3 regions of the Arthrobacter sp. CAN_A6 genome follow, and region 3 is predicted to be linked to each of the others. Evidence: riboswitches for the same ligand, from Rfam matches in the RefSeq annotation. Region 3 holds a riboswitch; each other region holds the start of a gene.
What was found. A riboswitch is a leader RNA that binds a small molecule or an ion and turns the genes downstream of it on or off. The one in region 3 is predicted to bind S-adenosylmethionine.

Region 1 (7,309 bases), 170 kb from region 3:
TCTGTGGCACCTCGACGAACTCCCCATCGACGGGACCATCGTCACCTACTGCCAAAGCGGACTCCGCAACTCCGTCGTGGCCAGCGCCCTGCGCCGGGCCGGTTACGACGTCGTCGAACTCGATGGCAGCTACGCCGCCTGGAACTCCTGGCAGCAGGCCCGGAGAACCGCTCCCACCAACTGACCATCGACCCCGCTCGTTGGCTGGGGTGGGCACCTGGCGGGCTTCCTGGCTGAATCGCACGTGGCCTTCCGTACCCGGGTAAGCGCCAACACTACCCAGCCACCGACGCGGCCCGGTTGCTACTCCTAAAACCTGACGCCCGTCAACGGATCACCCGGGCTGAGACGGACGGTTTGAGTGGCTCTCCGGTAGCTTCACCGCAACACCGATCAGCAGGAGCACTCAGGTTGGATGCGCCTGGACGCCGATTCGGTGAGGCGGGCAGCGGCTCCCGTGCACGACGCGGGATGCAGGATGACGTGGTATTTGTGAAACTTTCCGCGGGTGGCCGCATAGGTGTGGCTGGGGCGGCGGTGGTCGGGGTGGCTTTCGGTATGGCCCGGTACGCCTACGGACCCTCGGCGAAAGCTGACTGTAAAACACAACAGCCCTTCTCGTCGTCGCCGCACACACCGTGTCGGTTGCCACTGAACCAGCAATGTGCTGTCCGTCGGCTGACGGCCGAGTCAGGATTCCCCTTCCCTGCCATAAGTCTTCTCTCCTCAGTGCGTTGTGCCGGTCGTCCATCTGATGCGGCAGTCATCTTGGGAGGCTGGCACCAGGCGTTGACGAATCCGATAAAATCAGGACCACTACCCCGCATCCCCGCCTCAGAAGGAGCTTGTCATCGCCTCCCGGAACCGCCTCAACGAACGACTGCGCACCACTTTGGACCTGCTGGCGCGCCACCAGGCATCGGGAACGGCCGTAGCCCCCAGCGAGCTGATGGCCCAGGTGGTGGCGAAGGTTCCGTTCGACACTACTGAGGCCGAGCTCCTCTCCAGCGGTGTACCTCGCGGCTACAAGCAGCTGACGACGGCGACGTCGAAGCTCGTCAAGGCCGGCTGGCTCGTCAAGGTTCGTAACGGCTGGACCGCAACCGAGGAGGGCGTCCGCGCTCTCGCTGCCTTTCCCGACGCAGAGGCATTCAGTGACGCCATGGCCAGCGGCAAGCCGGTGCCCGAGCCCAAGCCCGTAGAAGGGCAGGGTCCCAAGTCAGCGGCAGGGCAGGTCCAGGAAGAACTTCCAGTGCATGTGCAGCAGGTACCGGAGCAGGTGCAGGAGGACCCATCGCCAGCGTCCGCACACGTGTTCGACTCCGGCGACCAGGACGAGGACCCGGCTCAGCCCGCGCTGGTCGAGGAGGACCTCGTCGTGCCGGAAGCGCCCGCGTCCGACGTCGTCGCCCCAGCAGAGCAGGCACCAGTAGACGGTGGGCAAGCACCCAACGACGCGTGGCAGGACCAGCCGCAGTCCGTCGCACTCGCCGGGGACTTCAACCCGCTCTTCGGCGAGGCCGGACACTGGACCACGAACCTTCATGGACTGCAGCTCGACTACGACGCCGTGGAGAACATCTGGAAGCAGACCCTCCAGCTGCCCGCCGGCACCTACCAGTACAAGATCGTAGTCAACGGTTCCTGGGACGAGAACTACGGTGCCTACGGGGTTCGCGACGGCGCAAACCACGAGCTGCGCCTACTCTCCGACACCGCAGTGACGTTCCGCTTCGACTACGCCACGAAGGACATCGAGACCAGCTAGCACCTTCCGCCGAACGAGGCCGTCGGCTAGCCAAGGTCACAAATCGATTGCGCTCCCCGGTGAACCCGGGAAGGCTTTCCCCATGACCACCCATCGGAAGCGTGGCCTACCCGGGCTCGCGGCGATCTGCACCGTGGCGCTCACCGCGACGGCCTGCACCGCAGCGGAAGGGGACACCCAGCAGACCTCGTCCCACAGCTATAACAGCCGTCCGGACCTGGCCCCTCCCGTCGTCGAGCTCGAACAGGGTGAGGCTTGGGAGCCGGGTTACGTGACCTCGGAGGAACTCATCTTCCTCACGCCCGGTTTCCCGGACCAACCACCGACAACGGGCGGGCTGGTGCTGGACGCAGCGGGAGAACCTGTCTGGATCAATCCCGCCGACCCGGACGACTCGCAGGACGACCAGTTCGAGCTCCGGGTCCAGGAGTACCAGGGTGAACCCGTGCTCACCCTGTATGAGGGAAGCAGCGGCGGCGGCAAGGGAGACGGTACCTTCACTATCCTGAACCGGTCCTACGAGGAAATTGCCAGCGTCACTACCGGAGGCGAGCTGGCCCCCGGTAACGCCGACTTCCACGACTCGACCATCACGCCCCGGGGGACCATGCTGATCAGCGCCTATCACCCCGCTGAGGCGGACCTCTCGGAACTCGGCGGCCCGGCGGCCGGCTGGGTCGAGGAAGCCGTGATCCAGGAGATCGACATCGCCACAGGCGACGTCCTCTTCGAGTGGAGCTCGCTCGACCACATCCCGGTCTCGGACACCCTCCAGGCCTTCGGCGCAGCGCGGGACGCCGGGGCGCTGCGCACCCAGGACTTCGAGGCACCACAGGACGACGACGAGGCGGTGGGTACCGAGGAAAGTCCCTTCGACTACCTCCACGTCAATTCGATAGCGGAGGACGACGACGGCATCCTGGTTTCCGCGCGTCATACAAGTGCCATCTACCGGATCGATCGCGCCACGGGTGAGTTGGACTGGACCTTGGGCGGGACGGCCAACGACTTCGAGCTGGGAGACGGTGCCGAGTTCTCCTGGCAGCACGACGCCCGGCGCTCACCCGACGGCACCCTGACCCTCTTCGACAACGCCTCAAATGAAAATTTCGGGGACAACTCCCGCGGCTTGCGGCTCCAGCTCGACGAGGAGGCGATGACCGCCGCTGTGGTCACCGAATACCTTCCGCCGGAGGACCGCACTGCCGGAAGCATGGCCAACACCAACGAACTCCCCAACGGCAATATCCTGATCAGCTGGGGCGCCCAGCCGTTCTACTCCGAATTCACTGCGGACGGCACGCTCATCTATGACGTTTCACTCGGCGGGGACGGCAGCTACCGCGCTTACAAATCAGCGTGGCAGGGCCAGCCGGCCACACCGCCGGATGTGGTGGTCCAGGAGAACGACGGCGCCAGCACCGCCTACGTCTCGTGGAACGGAGCCACCGGGGTGGCGCAATGGCGGCTCCTGACAGGTGCCGACGAAGCGACCGCCACCGAAGGCGCAACCGTGGCTCGGGAATCCTTCGAAACCGAGATTCCCCTCCCCGAGGACGCAGCCTACGTGGCCGTCCAGGCGCTCGATGCCAGCGGGAACGAGCTGGGTACCGGCGTCGCCGACTGACTCCGCCGGAACGGATTCGAAAAAGTCCTCCTGTGACGCGGACCATTGGCCAACGCTGCCCGAGTCGGTTTGAATGAAGCCATAACCATCCCGAGCGGCCGAGAGACCTGGATCGACGACGCCGCAGCAACCCTCTTCGGATAACAACGAAGAACGGTGCTACTGCCAGGACCGATGGAGAAGCCAAAAGCTTCGTTGGTCTTTACCCGCCGTGCTGTCGCACGCCCGGGGAAGCTCCGCGTTGCCCTGTGCGCCCCTCCGTCGGGCGATGAGTACAGGAGCCCAACGTGCAGCACACCACCCCAGCCAGTCGAGCTGGACGTAAAAAGATCGCCCTCACCGCCGTCGCAGGCCTTCTGCTGTCCGGCTGCGGAGGTGCCGCGAATGCCGGGGAGGACACTCCATTCGTCTTCGCCACCGGCAAGGACATCTCCTGCCTCGACCCCCACGTCAACGGCGATATGCCCCAGGCCTCCATCGCCGCCAACTACCTCGACTCCCTGGTGTCGCAGGACAAGGACGGCACCATCCACCCGTGGCTCGCCTCGGACTGGGCGGTCTCGGCGGACGGCCTCACCTACACGTTCACCGTCCGCACCGACGTCACCTTCACGGACGGCACCCCACTGACGGCGGAGGCGGTCAAGGCGAACCTCGACCACATGGTGGATCCGGATACCCAGTCCGGCACCGCGGGAGGCTACCTCAAGCCGTATGCCGGAACCGAGGTGGTGGCCGCGGATACCGCCGTCGTGACCCTGAATCGTCCCTATGCCGCATTCCTCGAGGTGCTTGCGCAGCCCTTCCTCGGCATCCAGTCCCCCGAGGCGCTCAAGCGTCCGCAGGCGGAGAACTGCAACGCTCCGGTGGGGACGGGCCCGTTCAAGATCGTCGACTACGTTCCGCAGTCGAAGGCCACCCTGGTCCGCAACGAGGACTACAACTCCGCTCCGCCGTTCGCCGAACATCAGGGGCCGGCGTACCTCGAGACCATCGAGTGGCGCATCGTCCCCGAGGACTCGACGCGCTACGGCCTGCTCCGTGCCGGCCAGGTGGACGCCCTGGACCTCATGCCGAGCGTCCACTTCGACGAGGCCGAGTCCGACCCCAACGTCGAGCTCATCCTGCAGGACCGCCCCGGCAACCCCACCAACCTGATCCTCAACACCACGCGCCCACCCTTCGACGACCTCGACGTCCGCAAGGCCTTCCTGCGGAGCGCCTATGTGGATGCCGGCATCAACAGCGTCTATTTCGGCACCGTCACGAAGGCCGGCGGTCCGCTGAGCTCCACCACCACCTTCTACTCGCCCGACTTCGAGGACGTCTACGCCCCCGATCCGGACGAGGCGAACCAGCTGCTCGACGACGCCGGCTGGACCGGGCGCGACGACGACGGCTACCGCACGAAGGACGGCGAGCGCCTCACCGTCCACTTCCCCTATACACCGAACTCCTGGCCGACGGCACACCAGGCACTGGTCACCCAGATCCAGGCGACCGCCAAGCAGGTGGGCTTCGAGGTCCTCATCGAGAACGGTGACGCCGCGACGGTCAGCGAACAGGGCAACAACTTCGAGTACGACCTCCGTGCCGACTACTGGAACACCAACACCGCCGACGTGCTCCGGATCGTCTTCTCCTCGGAATACACCGAGTCGGCCGGCTTCGTGGCCAACGGCTCGGGCTTCCGCAACCCGGAACTCGACGGCATCCTCAACGAGGCCCTCGCCACCGATGACGCGGAAACCCGCGAGGACCTCTACTACCAGGCCCAGCAGATCGTCAGCGACAACGCCCTGCAGCTCCCCCTCTACAACCAAGCCAGCCAGGTGGCACTCCGCAGCGACCGCTTCGGGAATTTCGCCCTCGAGCCGAGCCTGTCCCTCCCCTACCTCTACGACGTGACGGCGGTTGACCAGCCATGAGCACCCTCGATTCCAAGCACCTCGATCCATTGAGTGCGGCGCCCCGCACGACGGCGACGGCCGGTGCGGCCGGCAAGGTCATCGCCCAGCGGGCGGCGGGCAGCATCTTCGTCCTCTGGGCCGCGGTCACGCTGACGTTCTTTGTCCTCCGGCTGACCCCGGGCGATCCGATCACGGCGATCCTCGGCGGTGCCGGTTCCTCTCCGTCGCCCGAGACCGTGGCGGCGGTGAAGGCCGAGTACGGCCTCGACCAGCCCGTCCTCGTCCAGTACCTCGCCTACCTCGGCGGCCTCTTCACCGGGAACTTCGGCACGTCCTACATCTTCAAGGTGCCGGTCCTGGAAATCCTCGGCCCGCAGATCCTCCCCACCTTCCAGCTGGCCGGCCTCGCGCTGGTCTTCGCGTGGATCATCGCGCTGGCCTTCACCCTGCTGACCGTCGGGCGGGGACGCGTTCTCGATTCCGTGGGACGAGGCGTCGAGGTTTTCTTCGCCTCGCTCCCCCAGTTCTGGGTGGGCATCATGCTCGCGGTGGTGTTCGCCGTCGTCCTCGGCTGGTTCCCCGTGGCGGGCAATGACGGCTTCCGCTCGCTCGTGCTGCCCGCGCTGTCCCTCGCGATTCCGCTCGCCGGGTTCATCGCGCAGGTCACCCGCGCGTCCTTCGAGGACGCGCTGGCGCAGCCGTTCATCCTCAGTGCCCGGGCCCGCGGCCTGAGCGACACCGCCGTCCGCATCACCCACGCCCTGCGGCACGCGATCCTGCCGGGCATCACGCTCTCGGCCTGGGCCGTGGGCTCACTCATCAGCTCGGCGGTGGTTGCGGAGATCATCTTCGCCCGCCCAGGCCTCGGCCGTTCCCTCGTGGACGCCATTCTCAACCGCGACCTCCCCATCACCCTCGCGGTGGTGTTTCTCATCGCCGCGGTCTACATCCTCGTGAACCTCGCCGTGGACCTCCTCTACCGCGTGGTGGATCCCCGCACCAACCCGAAGGGAAGTGCAGCACGAGCCTGGCACTCGAACCAACGACGACGGCGGGTCCCGGCTCCCCGGCTCCCGCACCTTCCGCCCCGCGCACTCCCTCGCGGGCGGCTCGCTTCCTGCACGGCACGCCGATCGGGGTCTGGATCGCGGGCGCACTGCTCACGTTCCTGGTGCTGGCCGCCGTCGTGCCGTCGCTGTTCCTGCAGCAGGACCCGTACGTCATCGACCCGGCCAGCGCGTTCCAGGCACCCAATGCCGCGCACTTCTTCGGCACCGACCAGAACGGGCGCGACGTCTTCTCGCGGGTCATCGCCGGAACCGGCCAGTCGCTGCTGCTCGGACTGTCCGCCACGGCCATCGGGCTGATCCTCGGCGGTGCGCTCGGCATCACCGCCGGCGTGTCCGGCAAATGGCTCGACTCCGCGATCTGCCGCTTCGTCGAGGTGCTCTTCGCGTTCCCCGGCCTGCTGCTCGCGCTGATCGTGATCGCGGTATCCGGAACCGGCGTCGTGACGGCAGCCATCGCCGTCGGCGTCGGTACCGCGCCCGGCTACGCGCGGATGCTGCGTACCCAGACGCTGCAGGTCATCGCCGCTCCGTACGTCGAGACCGCGCTGTCGCTGGGGCGTTCGCGCTCGCACATCCTCCTCCACACCATCGTGCCCAACGTGGTGCGGCCGCTGTTCGTCCTCGTCACGCTCGGCGTCGGGCAGGCCATCGTCTGGGCGTCGTCGCTGAGCTTCCTCGGCCTCGGTGCACAGCCGCCGGCCGCCGAATGGGGCGCCACGCTCGCCGACGGCCGCAACTACCTCCAGGTCGCCTGGTGGATCGCGGCGTTCCCCGGCATCTTCATCACCCTCGCCGCGCTGACCACCACCGTGGTGGGCCACCACCTGCAGCGCCGACTCGAAGCAGAGGTCTGACCATGACTGCACCACTTCTCTCCATCGACAACCTCAACGTCTCCTTCACGACGCCGCGGGGGCCGGTCGACGTCGTCCGC
Region 2 (7,309 bases), on a different contig from region 3:
GCGTACGCCTGGCCCTCACCAGCCTGCCCCAGTGCGAACGGCTGATGTCCGTCGAGCGCGCCGCGCGCCGCGGACTGAACCTGCGCGTGGAGCGGATCGACGCCGTGCCGGATCCCGCGGCGCTGTTCGCAGCCCTCTACCCGAACTCGAAGTCGGCGGTATGGCTGGACAGTTCGGATGCCGGTGCCACGCCGGCATCCGAACGCAGCCGTTTCTCCATCCTGGCTGACGACGCCGGACGGTTCGGCCAGCGCGCGCAGCACTCGGACGGCGTCACCGAGGTGAGTGCCGGCGCGGTGACAACGCGCATCCGCGAGCCCTTCTTCCGCTGGCTCGACGACGCCTGGGGACGCCGCGTGGTCCGACGCCCCGACGGCTACGAGTGCGGTTTCGCGCTCGGTTGGCTCGGTTACCTGGGCTACGAACTGAAGCGCGAAACGGGCGGAGGCTCGCTTTCCTCCTCGCCCCTTCCCGATGCCGCTCTGATCTTCGCCGGTCGCGCCGTCGTTCTCGACCACCGGGAAAACGCGGTGTTCCTCCTCAGCCTGAACGACGGCGCGCCCGACCCCGGGTGCGTGGACTGGCACGCCGCGGTACGGAAGGCTGTTCTCGTCACCGGGCAGCAGGTCCCCGAATCGACCGAACGGGCCTTCGCCGAACCGCCGGTCTTCGAGGTGAGGGACTCCCGCGCCGGGTACCTCGACAAGATCCGACAGGCACAGGAACAGATCACCGACGGCAACACCTATGAGGTGTGCCTCACCACCTCTCTCGTGTCAGTCGTGGAGCGCCCGGTCGACCCGTTCGCCACCTACCTGCGCCTGCGCCGTGCGAGCCCGGCACCGTTCGGGCATCTCATCCGCTGGCCCGGCTTCGCCGTCGCGAGTACCTCGCCCGAGCGCTTCCTGAGGATCGACTCCGACGGCGGCCTCCGGGCCGAACCCATCAAGGGCACCAGGGGCCGTTCGCCGGATCCGGCGACCGATGCGGGGCTTCGCCGGGACCTCGCAGCCTCGCTCAAGGACCGCGCGGAGAACATCATGATCGTCGACCTGCTCCGCAACGACCTCTCGCACCACGCCGTCCCGGGGTCGGTCACCGTGAGCCGCCTCTGCGACATCGAAACCTATGCCACCGTGCACCAGCTGGTCAGCACCATCGAGGCAAAGCTGAAGCCCGGAACCTCCCGCGCCGAGGTGATCGCCTCGGCTTTCCCTGCGGGGTCCATGACGGGTGCACCCAAAATCAGCACCATGGCCATCCTCGAACATCTCGAGGGCCGGGCCCGTGGAATCTATTCGGGCGCGGCCGGCTACCTTTCCCTGACCGGCGCCGCTGACCTCGCCGTCGTCATCCGCACCCTGGTGATCGAACACACCGACGACGGCGCGCGCCTCAGCCTCGGAGTCGGCGGCGCCATCACCGCTGATTCGGTGCCTTCCGAAGAGTGGGAGGAAGTGCGGACGAAAGCACTCGGAGTGCTCTCCGGCCTCGGTGCGGTGTTCCCCGACGATGCCTGATGTTCCCCGAAGTTTCTCGAGGTAGCTTCGTTGACCACGTTGGATAAGCTGGCCCCATGACTGTTCTGGTGTTCCTCGACTCAGCGCATGGTGACGGCCGCATAGTCGATCCGTCGAAGCCGCAGCTCATGGCCAACGACCTCGGAGCCACGCGTGGTGACGGCATCTTCGAGTCGCTGCTGGCCGTGGACGGCGTGCCCCGCAAGGAGCGGGCCCACCTCGAACGGCTGGCGTCCTCGGCTGCCGCCCTCGACCTCGCCATCCCGGTGGCTGATGCCTGGAGCCGCGCCATCCGCACCGCCCTGGACGAGTTCACCGCCACCCGACCAGCGGGGTCCGAAGCAGTGGTCAAGCTCGTCGCGACCCGCGGCACGGAAGGCGCAGCCGAACCCACCGCCTGGGTCCAGGTGTCACCCGTACCCGCCGGCATCCGGCAGCAGCAGCAGGCCGGAGTGGAAGTCCTGCTCCTCGAACGTGGCTACGACAGCACGGTTGCTCAGCGCGCGCCGTGGCTCCTGATGGGCGCCAAGACGCTCTCCTATGCCGTCAACATGGCCGCGGTCCGCTACGCGAAGTCCCGCGGCGCCGACGACGTCATCTTCACGTCGTCGGACGGAAAGGTCCTCGAGGGTCCGACGTCCACTGTCCTCCTCGCGCGCCGTCAGGGCGCGGCCAAGACCCTGCTGACGCCGCAGCTCGAAAGCGGCATCCTTCCCGGGACCTCCCAGGGAGCACTGTTCAAGGCTGCGCACGGGAGCGGCTGGGATCTGGGCTACGGGCCGCTGGAACCGCATCACCTGCTCGAGGCGGACGCGGTGTGGCTGATTTCGAGCGTGCGCCTGCTGACGCCGGTCACCGCCATCGATGGCACGCCCATCGCCACCTCGGAGGAGCTGACCCGCGAGCTGTCGGAGCTCGTGGACCGGTTCACATAGCACACAGTCCGTCTTCCGAGAAGCTTCCTTACGCAGTGTTGCCCGTTCATTTTGTCCTGCGCCGCGCCATCATATAACGTTGTTACACAATCAAGAGTTCCAGCCACGGGCCCTGGCCGGCTGGACAGCAACCCTCTCCCGTAGTGGGGTGCTCCAGGTGAAGATTCGGCCGCCGGGCCAAGTCCCCCGGTAGGCAAGTACGGCGGAATGCCGGTCAGCCCGAAAGGCAATGGCCGCCGAACGCCCGCACAGCCTGGAGCAGCGAGCGTGTCACCCGAGTAAGCAGCAGAGCCGAGCATCGTCCGCCGTCATCCGGCACCCCCTGAAACATCCCGTCCCTGATTCCGCACGCCCGTAACCCGGGCCGCGTCCATCGAAGGAAGCCATGAACCTGTCCCGAAAAGTCCTTGCAGCCCTCACCGTCCCCCTGCTCGCCCTGACCGTCTCGTGCGGCTCGAACAGCAGTGATTCCACCGACTCCGGCCCTACCACCGATGCCCTGGCCGGCAGCGACCAGCAGTCGCTCGACCAGTACACCACCGAGGAAACCACACCGCTGGACCAGATCGACACCTCGAAGTTGGGGCTGGTCACCGAGGGCACCCTCCGCGTGGGCACCCTTTCCGATGCGCCTCCCAACATCTTCATCGAGAACGGTGTCTTCACCGGCTACGACAACGAGCTGCTCCGCGCCATCGGCGACGAACTCGGCCTCGAAGTCGAGTTCGCCTCGACCGATTTCTCCGCCCTTCTGGCACAGGTGCAGAACAAGCAGTTCGACGTCGGCTCCTCCTCGATCTCCACCACCGCGTCACGCCGCGAAGGCGTCGGCTTCACCAACGGCTACGACTTCGGCTACATGGCTGTCGTTGCCAAGAGCGACTCCGACATCACGGGCTTCGACTCGCTGTCGGAGAGTACCCGCATCGGCGTCGTCCAGGGCACGGTGCAGGACGACTACGTGACGAACACCCTGGGCCTGGAGCCCGTCCGCTTCGCCGACTACAACACTGTCTACGCGAACGTGACGAACGGCCAGGTCGATGCCTGGGTGGCCCCGTCGCAGCAGGCCACGGGCCAGGTCAAGGAGGGTGACGGCACCACCATCGCCGAAACCATCATCAACACGGAGAACTTCACCGCCTATGCAGTCAACAGCGAGAACCAGCCGCTGATCGATGCCCTGAATTCCGGCCTCGACGCCGTGATCGAGGACGGCACCTGGGCCGAACTCACCCAGGAGTGGTACCCGGAACGCGAAATGCCGACCGACTGGAAGCCCGGCAGCAAAGCCGTAGAAGCCAAGTAGGCCCTGCATGAACGCCTTCGAACAGCTCCTGCAGACCTTCTTCGACTGGGAGGCAATGGGTTCCGTCCTTCCGGAACTCCTCACCGTCGGCCTGCCGAACACCCTGATCCTGGCGATCAGTTCCGGCGTGATCGGGACGGTGCTCGGGATGATCCTCGCGGTGATGGGCATTTCGCGGAACCGGGCGCTTCGCTGGGCCGCACGCGTGTACACGGACATCTTCCGGGGAGTTCCTGCCGTCGTCATCATCCTGCTCATCGGGATCGGGCTGAGTCCGCTCTTCCGGCAACTGACCGGCAGCACGAGCCCGTTCCCGATGGGCATCCTGGCGTTGTCGCTCATGGCCGCCGCCTACATCGGGGAGATCTTCCGCTCCGGCATCCAGAGCGTCGAGAAGGGCCAGCTCGAGGCGTCCCGCGCACTGGGCTTCAGCTACCGCTCCTCGATGCAACTGGTGGTCATCCCCCAGGGCGTCCGTCGCGTCCTGCCCGCCCTGGTGAACCAGTTCATCGCCCTGATCAAGGAATCCTCCCTGATCTACTTCCTCGGACTGCTGGCCAGTGAGCGCGAGTTGTTCCGCATCGGCAACGACGCGGCAAGCAACACGGGCAACCTCTCACCGCTCATCGCGGCGGCAGCGCTGTACCTGTGCCTCACCGTTCCGCTGACGCACCTGGTCAACTACATCGACAACCGTCTGCGGATGGGTAAGCGGGAGAAGCCCGAACCCGATGATATTGCCGCACGGATCGGCGAAGGAGCAAGAACATGAGCACTCTTGAATCAGGCACCCTGACCGGGCGCAACCTCCACCTCTCCTTCGGTTCCAACCATGTGCTCCGCGGTATCGACCTGCACGTGGAGCGCGGCACCACGGCCTCGGTGATCGGTCCGTCCGGCTCGGGCAAGTCGACCCTGCTGCGGGTCCTGAACCGGCTCATCGAACCGGACCAGGGCGACATCCTGCTCGACGGGCGCTCGGTCCTCAAGGACAATCCGGATGAACTGCGCCGCCGCATCGGCATGGTGTTCCAGCAGTTCAACCTGTTCCCGCACAAGACCGTCGTGGACAACGTCTCACTGGCACTGCGGAAGCTCCGCGGCATGTCCGCGGACGAGGCGCGCGAGAAGGCACTCGCCCAACTCGACCAGGTGGGGCTGAAGCACAAGGCGGAGGTTCGCCCTGCCAACCTGTCCGGCGGCCAGCAGCAGCGTGTCGCCATCGCCAGGGCCCTTGCCATGGACCCCGAGGTCATGTTCTTCGACGAGGCGACCTCGGCGCTGGACCCGGAACTCGTCAAGGGCGTCCTTGCGCTCATGGCCGACCTCGCGACGGCCGGCATGACCATGGTGGTGGTGACGCATGAGATGGGCTTCTCCCGGAACGTCTCCGACACCGTCACGTTCATGGACGGCGGTGTGGTGGTCGAAAGCGGGCCGCCCGCGGCCCTCTTCGACAACGCGCAGACCCCGCGGCTGAAGTCATTCCTCTCGGACGTGCTCTAGGGATTTCCATCAGCCGCCGGGTGCATTTCGCGGCGGCCCTTCCGGTATCAGGACAGGAGGAAGCTCCAGGTCCCGGCCAGCAGGGCCGCCGTCAGTGCAGCAGCGGCGATTCCCACACCTCCCGCCGCGACGACCGCGTCGAGCGAGCTGAATCTACTCTCGCGGGCCCAGGTACGCGGGCCCGCCCCGAATCCCCGCGCCTCCATGGCGACCGCGAGTCGGGTGGCACGCCGGATCGCCTGTACAAGGAGGCCGAAGGCCTGGCCGAGGAAGTTGCGCGTGCGTACCAGCGCGTTTCCTTCGGCTCCTGCACCGCGGGCATGACGTGCGAGCCCGAGGGTCTGCCACTCCTCCACCAGAAGGCCCACCAGGCGCAGTGCCGCGAGCGCGCCGAGCACGAAGCGGTGCGGCGCGCGCAGCTTCTGCGCGAGGGCATCGGCCAGATCGGTCGGGTCGGTGGAGACGGCAAGGAAAATGCCGGGCAGGGCCAGCGCGAGGCCCCGGATCCCGATGGCGAATCCCGCGGACACGGACCCCTCGGTGAACAGAACCGGACCGATCTCCAGCAGTACGTCGCCTGTCTTTTCGGCGAGCAGTGCCGTGCCGTAGGCGGCCACCAGCGCCGCGATGAGCAGGGGCCAGGCCCGGAGCAGCAGACCGCGGACACTGATGCCGAGCAACGGCATCAGCAGGATCTCACACCCGAGGGCTACCGCAGCACTGACCCAGTCGATGCTGAGCATCACCACCGCGGTGATCACTCCGGCGGCGAAGAGCTTGGAAAGCGGATTGGCGCGGATCAGCGCGCTGCCCGTCAGCGACGGCGTGAGGATGTCACTGCTCATGGCGTATCCCGCCGGGTGTCGACAATGGCCCCGACGTCGAGGACACGGTTGCCGAGCGCTTCAGTGAAGTCGGTGTCATGGGTGACCGAGACGACGCAGCCGCCCCCGCTGACCAGTTCCCGCAGCAGACCGACGAGCTCCGCCCAGGTTCCTGCATCCTGTCCGAATGTCGGCTCATCGAGCACCAGGATGTCGGGGCTGGTTGCGAGCATGGTGGCCACTGACAGCCGCCGTTTCTCCCCACCGGACAGGGTGAAGGGATTTGCCGCACGGAGATGATCGAGACGGAGTCTTTCGGCGAGCCCTTCGATACGGGGGCGGAAGGAAGCCTCCGGTTCGCGGGCCACGCGGCGCGGCCCGAACTCCAGCTCGTCCGCCACGGTGGAGGTGAGGAACTGGTGCTCGGGTTCCTGGAAGACGGTGCCGATGCGCTGCACCAGCTCCGCCGACCGCCACTTCGAGGGATCGGGTCCCGCTCCGCGGGCGAGCGGGGCGCCTGCCATGACCTCTCCCCGGCGGGGTTTCAGGAGCCCCGCCAGGGTGAGGGCAAGCGTCGATTTTCCTGCTCCATTGGGGCCTACGATGCTGAGGGCCGATGCGGCCCGGAACTCGACGTCCACGCCCGCAAGAACCTCCGGTCCCCGCTTCGTCCGTGCCACCGCGAGGTTGGCCGAGGACAGCAGTACCTCCCCGCCGGCGCCGGGCACCGGGCCCTCCACCGCCGGTTTCCGACCCGGCACCCAGACTCCCGCCTCGGCAAGGCTGCAGCGGGCGGCTTCCTTGCCGAGAACCTCCTCCGGCGTACCGTCCGCGAGGATTCCGCCGTCGGAGGCGAGCACCACCACTCGGTCGACAACGCCCGCCCACACCTCAACGCGGTGTTCGACCACCACGAGCGTCGCCGGAACCCGGTCGAGCACCCGGACGACGGCGTTGCGCACGTCGATCACGCCCTGCGGATCGAGGTTGGCCGTCGGTTCGTCGAGCAGCAGGAGGCCCGGCTGCATGGCCAGGACCGACGCAAGCGCGAGGCGCTGCTTCTGTCCGCCGGACAGCGCCGAGGTGGAGCGGTCGAGCGGGACATCCAGCCCGACGTCATCGAGCGCGCGGTGGACGCGTTTCCAGATGTCCGCGCGCGGAACCGAAAGGTTCTCGGCTCCGAAGGCAACTTCATCGCCCACCCTCGCAAGGACG
Region 3 (7,309 bases):
GCCCGACTCGCCGACCAGGGCGAGGCATTCGCCGGCATGGACGGCGAGGGAAACGTCCCGGAGGACGGTGCGCGGGGCGCGTCGCGGACCGAAGGAAACGCTGAGGTTCTTCACCTCGACGATGGGTGTGCTGGTCATGAGGTTGTCCTTCCTTCGGAACGGCGGCGCAGTTCACGCCCGACGACGGTGATCGCAAGGACGGTCCCGACGAGGAACGCGGCCGGCAGCGTGATGAGCCATGGCGCGTTGGAGATGAAGTTCCGTCCGATGGAGAGCATGGCTCCCCATTCCGGTGCGGGTGGGGGAGTGCCGAGGCCCAGGAAACTGAGCGAGGCACCCGCGCCGATGGCGGACCCCACCCCGATCGTGGCCAGGACGAGCACCGGTTTCACGACATTGGGCAGCACGTGGTGCAGCAGGACATGCCAGCGAGGGAAACCCAGCACGCCCGCCGCCTCCACGTAGGCCGCCCGCCGCACCAGGTGCGCCTGGGTCCGGGTGATGCGCGCGTAATAGGCGATGCTGCCCGCGCCGATCGCCAGGATGGCGTTCTCGGTACCCCCGCCGATGATGCCGATGACCACCAGCGCGAGGATGATCTCCGGCACCGCGAGGGTGACGTCGAGGAAGCGCATCACCGAAGCCTCGACGAAGGGTTTGCTCAGGCCCGCGAAGAGTCCGAGGAGCGTCCCGCCGACAAGCCCGATCGCCGTGGCGCCGACTCCGATATACAGGGAGGTCCGGGCTCCATGAACGATCCTGCTGTAGACATCGGCCCCGGACTCGTCGGTCCCGAACCAGTGCGCGGCGCTTGGCGGGCGGAAGCTCTCGGCAGGGTTCACGGAATATGGATCGGTGGAAGCCAGGACGTTCGGGGCCGCGACGGCGAGGGCGAGCCAGGCAAGAAATCCGACGGCGAGGATGAGGCCGGGCCGGAAGCGCCGCCGTCTCCGGGAAGAGCGTACCCGGTTCCGGGTGGCGGCAGCCGGAATCTCCGGGGGGATCTGGACTACCGGGACCGTGCCCGGTCGAAGGTCGATGCTCATGCGGTTACCACCCTTGGATCGATGAGCGTGTAGAGGAGGTCGACTGCGAGGTTGACCACCACGTACACGGCTGCTGACAGCAGGACGACGCCGATGATCACCGGCAGGTCCTTTTCATACACGGAGGCGAGCGCAAGACTTCCGACACCCTGCCTGCTGAAGAGGGTCTCCACGATCACCGAACCGCCGAGGAGGGCGGCGATGAGGAACCCGGACATGGTCAGGACGGGGATCACGGCGTGCCGGAGCGCGTGGAGCACGCGGACCTGGGCGTCGCGCATTCCACGCGCCCTGGCGGTGAGGACGAAGGCCTGCTCCAGCACGTCGTCGAGCTCGTTGCGGAGTACCTGGGAGAGCGGGCCGAACACCGCGAGTGCGAGCGTCAGTGCGGGCAGCACGAGCGACGCCGGCCCCTGGTTGCCGCCGATCGGGAACCAGTGCAGGCTGAACGAGAACACCATCAGCAGGGCGAAGCCGATCACGAAAGTGGGGGTCGCTGCGCACACCACCTCCACACCGGATACCAGCGAGCGGATCCACGGGCGCCGCTGCGCGGACGCAAGGGCGACGGCGAACGTGAGCGGCAGCGCGAGAAGCGCGGCTGCACCGGCGAGCTGCGCCGTCGAACCGATCTGTTGCCCGATGGCCTCGGTGACGGGGATGCGCAGCCGGTAGGACTGGCCGAGGTCGCCCTGCAGCAACCCGCCCAGGTAGTGGAGGTACTGGATGGCCAGGGGCTCGTCGAGCAGGTAGTCCTGCCGCACGCGGTCGATCGCCTCCGGGGTGGGTCGGGCATCGGGTCCGCCCAGGATCAGGAGCGCCGTGTCTCCCGGGATGAGGTACACCGCCAGGAAGGTGAGGGTTGCGGCTCCCCACAGCACGCCGACTCCCACGACGAGGCGGAGCGCGATGCGGCGGGCCACCGCACCGGGCCGGCGGACCTTTCCGATGCTCTCCGGGGCCAGGGTTCCCGTCACTGCGCAAGCCAGGCGTAGGTGAGGACGGGAACGGGGTGGGACGTGTCCGTCGCTACGCCCTGCACCGAGTTCGAGTAGGCGAACTGGCTCGGATTCTCGTAGAGGGGCAGCCCCGGCACCAGATCGGTGAGCCGGTGCTGTGCCTGCGAGTAGGCCTCCGCTGCGTCAGGGCCATCGGCCGCGCCGCGAGCCCGCAGCAGGATCTCATCCAGTTCCGGGTCGTTCACGTAGGAGGAATTCTGGCCGATGCGCTCGCCGGTGATCTCCGAGGAGTGGTACCGGATGAACAGGACGTCCGTGGTGTTGGTGTGCCACACCCCCGCCAGGGCGTCGTAGTCTCCGGCGTACCTCAGTTCCGTGAGCTGTGCCTGGGGAAGCTGGATGATCTCCAGCTCGATCCCTACCTTCCGGACCTCACCCTGCAGCTGGACGAGGAGGGGACTGGGAGCCGAGGCTTCCACTGTGGGAACTTCGACGGTCAGCCGCTCGCCGTCCTTCGTGCGGAAGCCCTCGGCATCGCGGGAGTCCCAGCCGGCGTCGTCGAGCAGTTGGTCTGCGCGCTCGGGATCGTGGGTCAGTGTGCCTTCCACCGAGGGGTCGTAGTACTTGCTCTCCTTCGAAAGGTACGAGTCGATAGGGGTGTAGGTGCCGAAGCCGAGGCTTTCCGTGACCGCCCCGGTGTCCACGGCGGCGGCGAAGGCTTCCCGGACGGCCGGGTCGCTGAAGGGCTCCCGGTTCAGGTTGAAGCCGAGCACGTACGGACTGCCGGTGCGCGGCAGGTTCTCGTAGGTGAACGCCGGGTCCGCCTGCACCGCGGCCGCGTTCTGCGGCGCGAGGTTCTCCGTCAGCCCGTACTGGCCTGACACGAGGGACTGGTAGCGGATCACGGGCTCTGCGACCACGGTGACCTCGACGCCGTCCAGATGGGCCTCGCCGGTCCCGCCGAGCCAGTCGGGAGCCCAGCCGTATCCCTCCCGCTTGGCGTAGCTGATGCTCTGTCCCGGCTGGTAGGCCTCGAGGACGTAGGGCCCGGATCCCACCGGGTTCTGGCACAGGGTTTCCGGTGACTCGGTGATGGCCTTGCCCGAGTTCATGCCCAGCCAGGACTGCGCGAGCGTGTAGAGGAAGGGGGTGTAGGCGTACTCGAGGTGCGCTTCGAAGGTGTAGTCGTCGATCACCGTTCCATCGACGTAGGGCGCGATGTAGGCAGCGGCCAGCGGCGACTTCGTGGCAGGATCCCGCATGTGCTCGAGGTTTTGCTGGAACACGGTCGCGTTCCACGGCGACCCGTCGCTGAACGTCACGTCCTTTTTGAGGTGGAACGTGTACGTCCTGCCGTCCTCGGAGATGTCCCAGGACTCGGCGAGATAGGGGGCGATCTCGCCGTCGTCGTCGAGCGTGACCACGTTGTCGTAGATCAGCCGGCCCAGGAACTGCTGCTGCGTGGCCGAGATGCCGTGGCCGTCGAGGCAGCCGGGCTCGGCGGAGATCGAGACATTGAGGACCCCGCCGTCCACGGGCGTGGCGTCAGCGGGCACGGTCTGCGTCCCGGCAGGGGAAGCGCAGGACGCGAGCAGACCGGCGACGACGGCGAGGGTTGCGCCGCGGGTCAGGGTGCGACGAACCCGGAAGCGGGCATGAAAAGGCAGGGACATGGGGTTCCTTCTGTGCGCTGTACGAGGAAGCGGGCATGGGTCATCGCGGCAGGGACTGCGCAATGGGAGATGGTGGCGACGGCGGCCGGCCGGGCCGGTGCCGCAGGCGGGGTGGCGTCAGGCGGTGAGAAGTGGACAGCTGTGGGAACGCATCATGCGTCATCCTTCCGGTTGCTCTTGACCGCACCGGACGCCGCAACAGATGCGGTGGGCGCAGCCCGCTTCGTCATCCGAACCACCCGGAAAGCATGGGGTTGGTGCGCGGCCAAGTCGGAGCTTGACGGCCGCATCTCTTGAAGCTGACCCCACTGTATGCGGGATTTTTCCGCTGTCCAGTCGGGTCAGGTCACAGACGGTCATAAAGGGCAGGCAGCAGCTTTCTTACGTTCTGTGTCGTGCCCGGCGTTGACGGCGGGCTCCGGGTGCCCCTAGCGTGGGAGGCGCAATCAAGAGTTCCAGCCACAGGCCCTGGCCGGCTGGACAGCAACCCTCTCGTCGTAGCGGGGTGCTCCAGGTGATGATTCGGCCGCTGGGCAGTTTTCGCCCGAGCGGCAAGTACGGCGTTTCCCCCGCTGCCTTCTGTTTCTCGGTGTGCGGGACGACGCCTTTTTCGAAGGATGTGGGCATGGCGTTGGATGTCAATTTGGAGCCGGCGGTTCTCCGGCAGGCTTTCGGGCGGTTTCCCTCAGGGATCGCCGCGCTCTGTGCCCGGGTGGATGGAGTTCCCGAGGGCATTGTTGCTTCCTCGTTCACCGTGGGGGTGTCGCTCGATCCGCCACTGGTGATGTTCGCCATCCAGAACACCTCGCGCACCTGGCCGGAGCTGCGAAAGCAACCCCGTATCGGTGTTTCGGTCCTGGCCTCCGGGCAGAAGGATGCCTGCCTGCAGATCGCGTCGAAGTCAGCCGACCGGTTCGCAGCACTCGACATCGAAGACACACCCGCCGGCGCCGTTCTGCTCTCCGACGCCGTGCTGTGGCTGGACTGCTCGGTCGAGGCCGAATATCCCGCCGGGGACCACCAGGTGGTGCTCCTCCGGGTGCACGGCCTGCAGTTCGAGGACAAGGACTCTGCGCCGCTCGTGTTCCACGCCTCCGAATTCCACCGGCTGCCGGAGCCGTCGCTGGTATAGCGGGAAATGTTTCGAATCGGGGCCTCCCGGGTACTGATACCGGAAACACTCTCCGAAAGGACGCCCATGTACCAGTCAGTCGCCAAGCAGACCGTCGCCGAACTGGGTGGCCCCACGAGCGTCCTGGTCCGGCAGAAGAACGACCACGTCAAGCTCAACGCCTTGCTGAAGGAACTGGAGGGATCGAGCGGAGCCGAGCAGGGCGATGTGCTGCGGCGCATCTACCGGCTGGTGTTCCCCCACGCCTTCGCCGAGGAGGCGGTGCTCTGGGCCGTGGTGCGGCGGGTCCTGCCCGACGGCGAACAACTCACCCTTAAGGTGGAGCAGGAGCACCAGGAGGTCAATGAACTGGTGACGCGGCTCGAAACCCTCGAGGAGGGGGACCCGGAGCGGGAACGCGTGCTCGACCGGCTGGTCGAGGTGCTGGGGGAGGACGTGGCGCGGCGGCCGCCAGGCAACGCCGTCGCGGCGGTTCCGCTGTCCCTCATCGACCGCATCCGCGACGCGGTCGACACCGCAATACTGCAGAGGCCGAAAGCCGTTCCACCGGTTCTTCACCGCACGAGCACCCTGCTGGCTCGGGTCGCCCATTCGATCGAGCACCTCCCGCTCCTGACACACGGAGAGGACCCGAGCACGAGCAGGGGAGGCCGACGGTCCGACGGGAGCAGACGACGCCGGCCTCCCCTCGCGGGCGTTGTCGTTGTCGCGGCCGAAGGAGTTGTGGCGGGAGAGCTGGTGTTCCGCGCGCTCACCCGCCGGGCTCGCCGCTGAACGCTCGATCCCGGCTCGGGCCTGGCGGTTCGGTTCCTAGCCGGTGCTCGCCGCATCCGGTTCAGTCCTGCGACGGCCGTTCGCCGGCATCGAAGTGTTCCTCGTAGACCCGCTTGGCTTCCTGCAGCACCTCCGGATCGAGCCGGCCGAGCGGGCGGACGTCGACGAGCAGCGGCTCGCAGTCCGGGCCCCGGCCCACGCACGCCCCGGTGAGTACCCATGCATAGCGGTCCTCGTCCTCCGCAAGGTGCTCGTACTGGCAGATCTGGCGTGCAAGCCAGTCCTTGAGCGGCCGGGTCCACCACGACTCCGGTGTGAGGGGGTTGACGGACAATCCCGGCAGCGTCAGCCCACTCTCGGCGTCGAGACTGCTGGAATCCCTGTCGGCTTCGAAGCCCTTGGAGTACCGCAGGTAGAGGTAGTCGACGGACGGCACGAGATCCGCGAGTTCAGCCAGGCTGGAGAGGGTGAGCTCCCCGGATTCTGCTTTGCGCGGTGCGGTGGCGGATTCCATGTGGCCAAGCCTAGGAAGGGTCGTCCCCGGGCTCAACAGCAGGGATCGGTGAACCGGCTCTTTACTGCTGCTGTGCGACGTGAGATATTCCTGTTCCTCCATCGGTGAGCAAGGTCTAATTGAGGGAAGACGTGCGTTCAACGAGGAGGTAAACCATGGAAGCATCCTGCCCGTCCTGCGGAAAGCCGCTGCAGGAGTTGGATGAAAGCCAGTGGCCCGCCGAGGGGCCCGTTCCCGAAGGGACCCTTGGCGTCTTCCAGTGCGAGGGGAACCACCGGGTGATAGTCGCCGAACCGCAGATCCAGGCGTAGGCGCACTCAGACTTCGGGGAGTTCCCGGATCGCCAGGTTCGGGTGCAGCAGCCGGTAGCCCTCGGCGTCGAGGGAATCGCGGTTGTACTCGTCGGGGAGCAGCACCACCGTGGCCCTGCTGTCACGGATGATCACGCCGGGCTCACCCGAAGTGATCGGGCCGCACTCGAGTGCCACCCCGATGCCCTCCTCCACCAGGAGGCACGCAGTACGCCCGTCGGAATCCGTGGGTGCCGCCACGAAATATTCGATGCCGTCGCGGTCGGCAAGGAAGCGGGTGGAGGAGAGGTCGATCCCCTCGAGATCCCGTTGGATGGTGACGATGTCCTGATCCGCCTGTGCCTGTTCGAAGACTTCCAGGACCGGTGCATCGCCGCACGCGGTCAGCAGCGGCAGGGCCAGCAGGATTCCCGCGGCTGCGCGGAAAAGCCGAAAATGTTCCATGGGTCTCCCATCCTATTCGGTGGGCACTGCGGTTCCGTGAAGGCTGCGCCGCTGCCCTCCTGAGGACTTCAGCGGATACCACTGCGGGCGAGGCCCTGAACGAAGTACTTCTGGAACATCAGGAACATCAGCACGATGGGCAGGATCGAAATCAGGGCAAGGGCCATGATGGCCCCGTAGTCCGCCCCGTACTGGCCCCGCAGGAAGATCAGCCCGATCGGCAGGGTGAAAAGCTCGCTGTCCTTCAGCGCGATCAGCGGCCAGGCGAAATCGTTCCACTGGTACATCACCGTCAGCAGCACCAGCACCGCGATCAGGGGTTTGCAGAGCGGAAGGACGATCTGGAGAAAGATCCGGACGTTGCCGGCGCCGTCCATCTTTGCAGCTTCCATGAGTTCATCCGGTATCGCGATGATGAACTGGCGGGCCAGGAAGATTCCGAAGGCCGACGCCGCC

Region 1: linked by a shared signal. The riboswitch ahead of IWX75_RS06910 (ABC transporter substrate-binding protein) and the one ahead of IWX75_RS07675 (ABC transporter substrate-binding protein) in region 3 are both predicted to bind S-adenosylmethionine.
Region 2: linked by a shared signal. The riboswitch ahead of IWX75_RS02350 (ABC transporter substrate-binding protein) and the one ahead of IWX75_RS07675 (ABC transporter substrate-binding protein) in region 3 are both predicted to bind S-adenosylmethionine.

What each region holds. Positions count from the first base shown of each region.
Region 1 covers NZ_JADOUV010000003.1:142,108-149,416, reverse strand. The annotation lists gene IWX75_RS06925 (MBL fold metallo-hydrolase) at 1-184, shown strand, start outside; gene IWX75_RS06920 (pullulanase X25 domain-containing protein) at 893-1,768, shown strand; gene IWX75_RS06915 (arylsulfotransferase family protein) at 1,851-3,395, shown strand; SAM riboswitch class I at 3,478-3,576, shown strand; gene IWX75_RS06910 (ABC transporter substrate-binding protein) at 3,683-5,323, shown strand; partial or broken gene IWX75_RS06905 (ABC transporter permease) at 5,320-6,246, shown strand; gene IWX75_RS06900 (ABC transporter permease) at 6,492-7,229, shown strand; gene IWX75_RS06895 (dipeptide ABC transporter ATP-binding protein) at 7,232-7,309, shown strand, end outside.
Region 2 covers NZ_JADOUV010000001.1:461,241-468,549, reverse strand. The annotation lists gene IWX75_RS02360 (chorismate-binding protein) at 1-1,520, shown strand, start outside; gene IWX75_RS02355 (aminodeoxychorismate lyase) at 1,577-2,455, shown strand; SAM riboswitch class IV at 2,544-2,661, shown strand; gene IWX75_RS02350 (ABC transporter substrate-binding protein) at 2,841-3,764, shown strand; gene IWX75_RS02345 (amino acid ABC transporter permease) at 3,772-4,536, shown strand; gene IWX75_RS02340 (amino acid ABC transporter ATP-binding protein) at 4,533-5,270, shown strand; gene IWX75_RS02335 (energy-coupling factor transporter transmembrane component T family protein) at 5,318-6,115, opposite strand; gene IWX75_RS02330 (ABC transporter ATP-binding protein) at 6,112-7,309, opposite strand, start outside.
Region 3 covers NZ_JADOUV010000003.1:307,310-314,618, forward strand. The annotation lists gene IWX75_RS07660 (dipeptide ABC transporter ATP-binding protein) at 1-138, opposite strand, end outside; gene IWX75_RS07665 (ABC transporter permease) at 135-1,046, opposite strand; gene IWX75_RS07670 (ABC transporter permease) at 1,043-2,023, opposite strand; gene IWX75_RS07675 (ABC transporter substrate-binding protein) at 2,020-3,678, opposite strand; SAM riboswitch class IV at 3,847-3,977, opposite strand; SAM riboswitch class IV at 4,123-4,242, shown strand; gene IWX75_RS07680 (flavin reductase family protein) at 4,304-4,810, shown strand; gene IWX75_RS07685 (hemerythrin domain-containing protein) at 4,877-5,584, shown strand; gene IWX75_RS07690 (DUF6098 family protein) at 5,646-6,098, opposite strand; gene IWX75_RS07695 (hypothetical protein) at 6,254-6,409, shown strand; gene IWX75_RS07700 (hypothetical protein) at 6,416-6,853, opposite strand; gene IWX75_RS07705 (carbohydrate ABC transporter permease) at 6,922-7,309, opposite strand, start outside.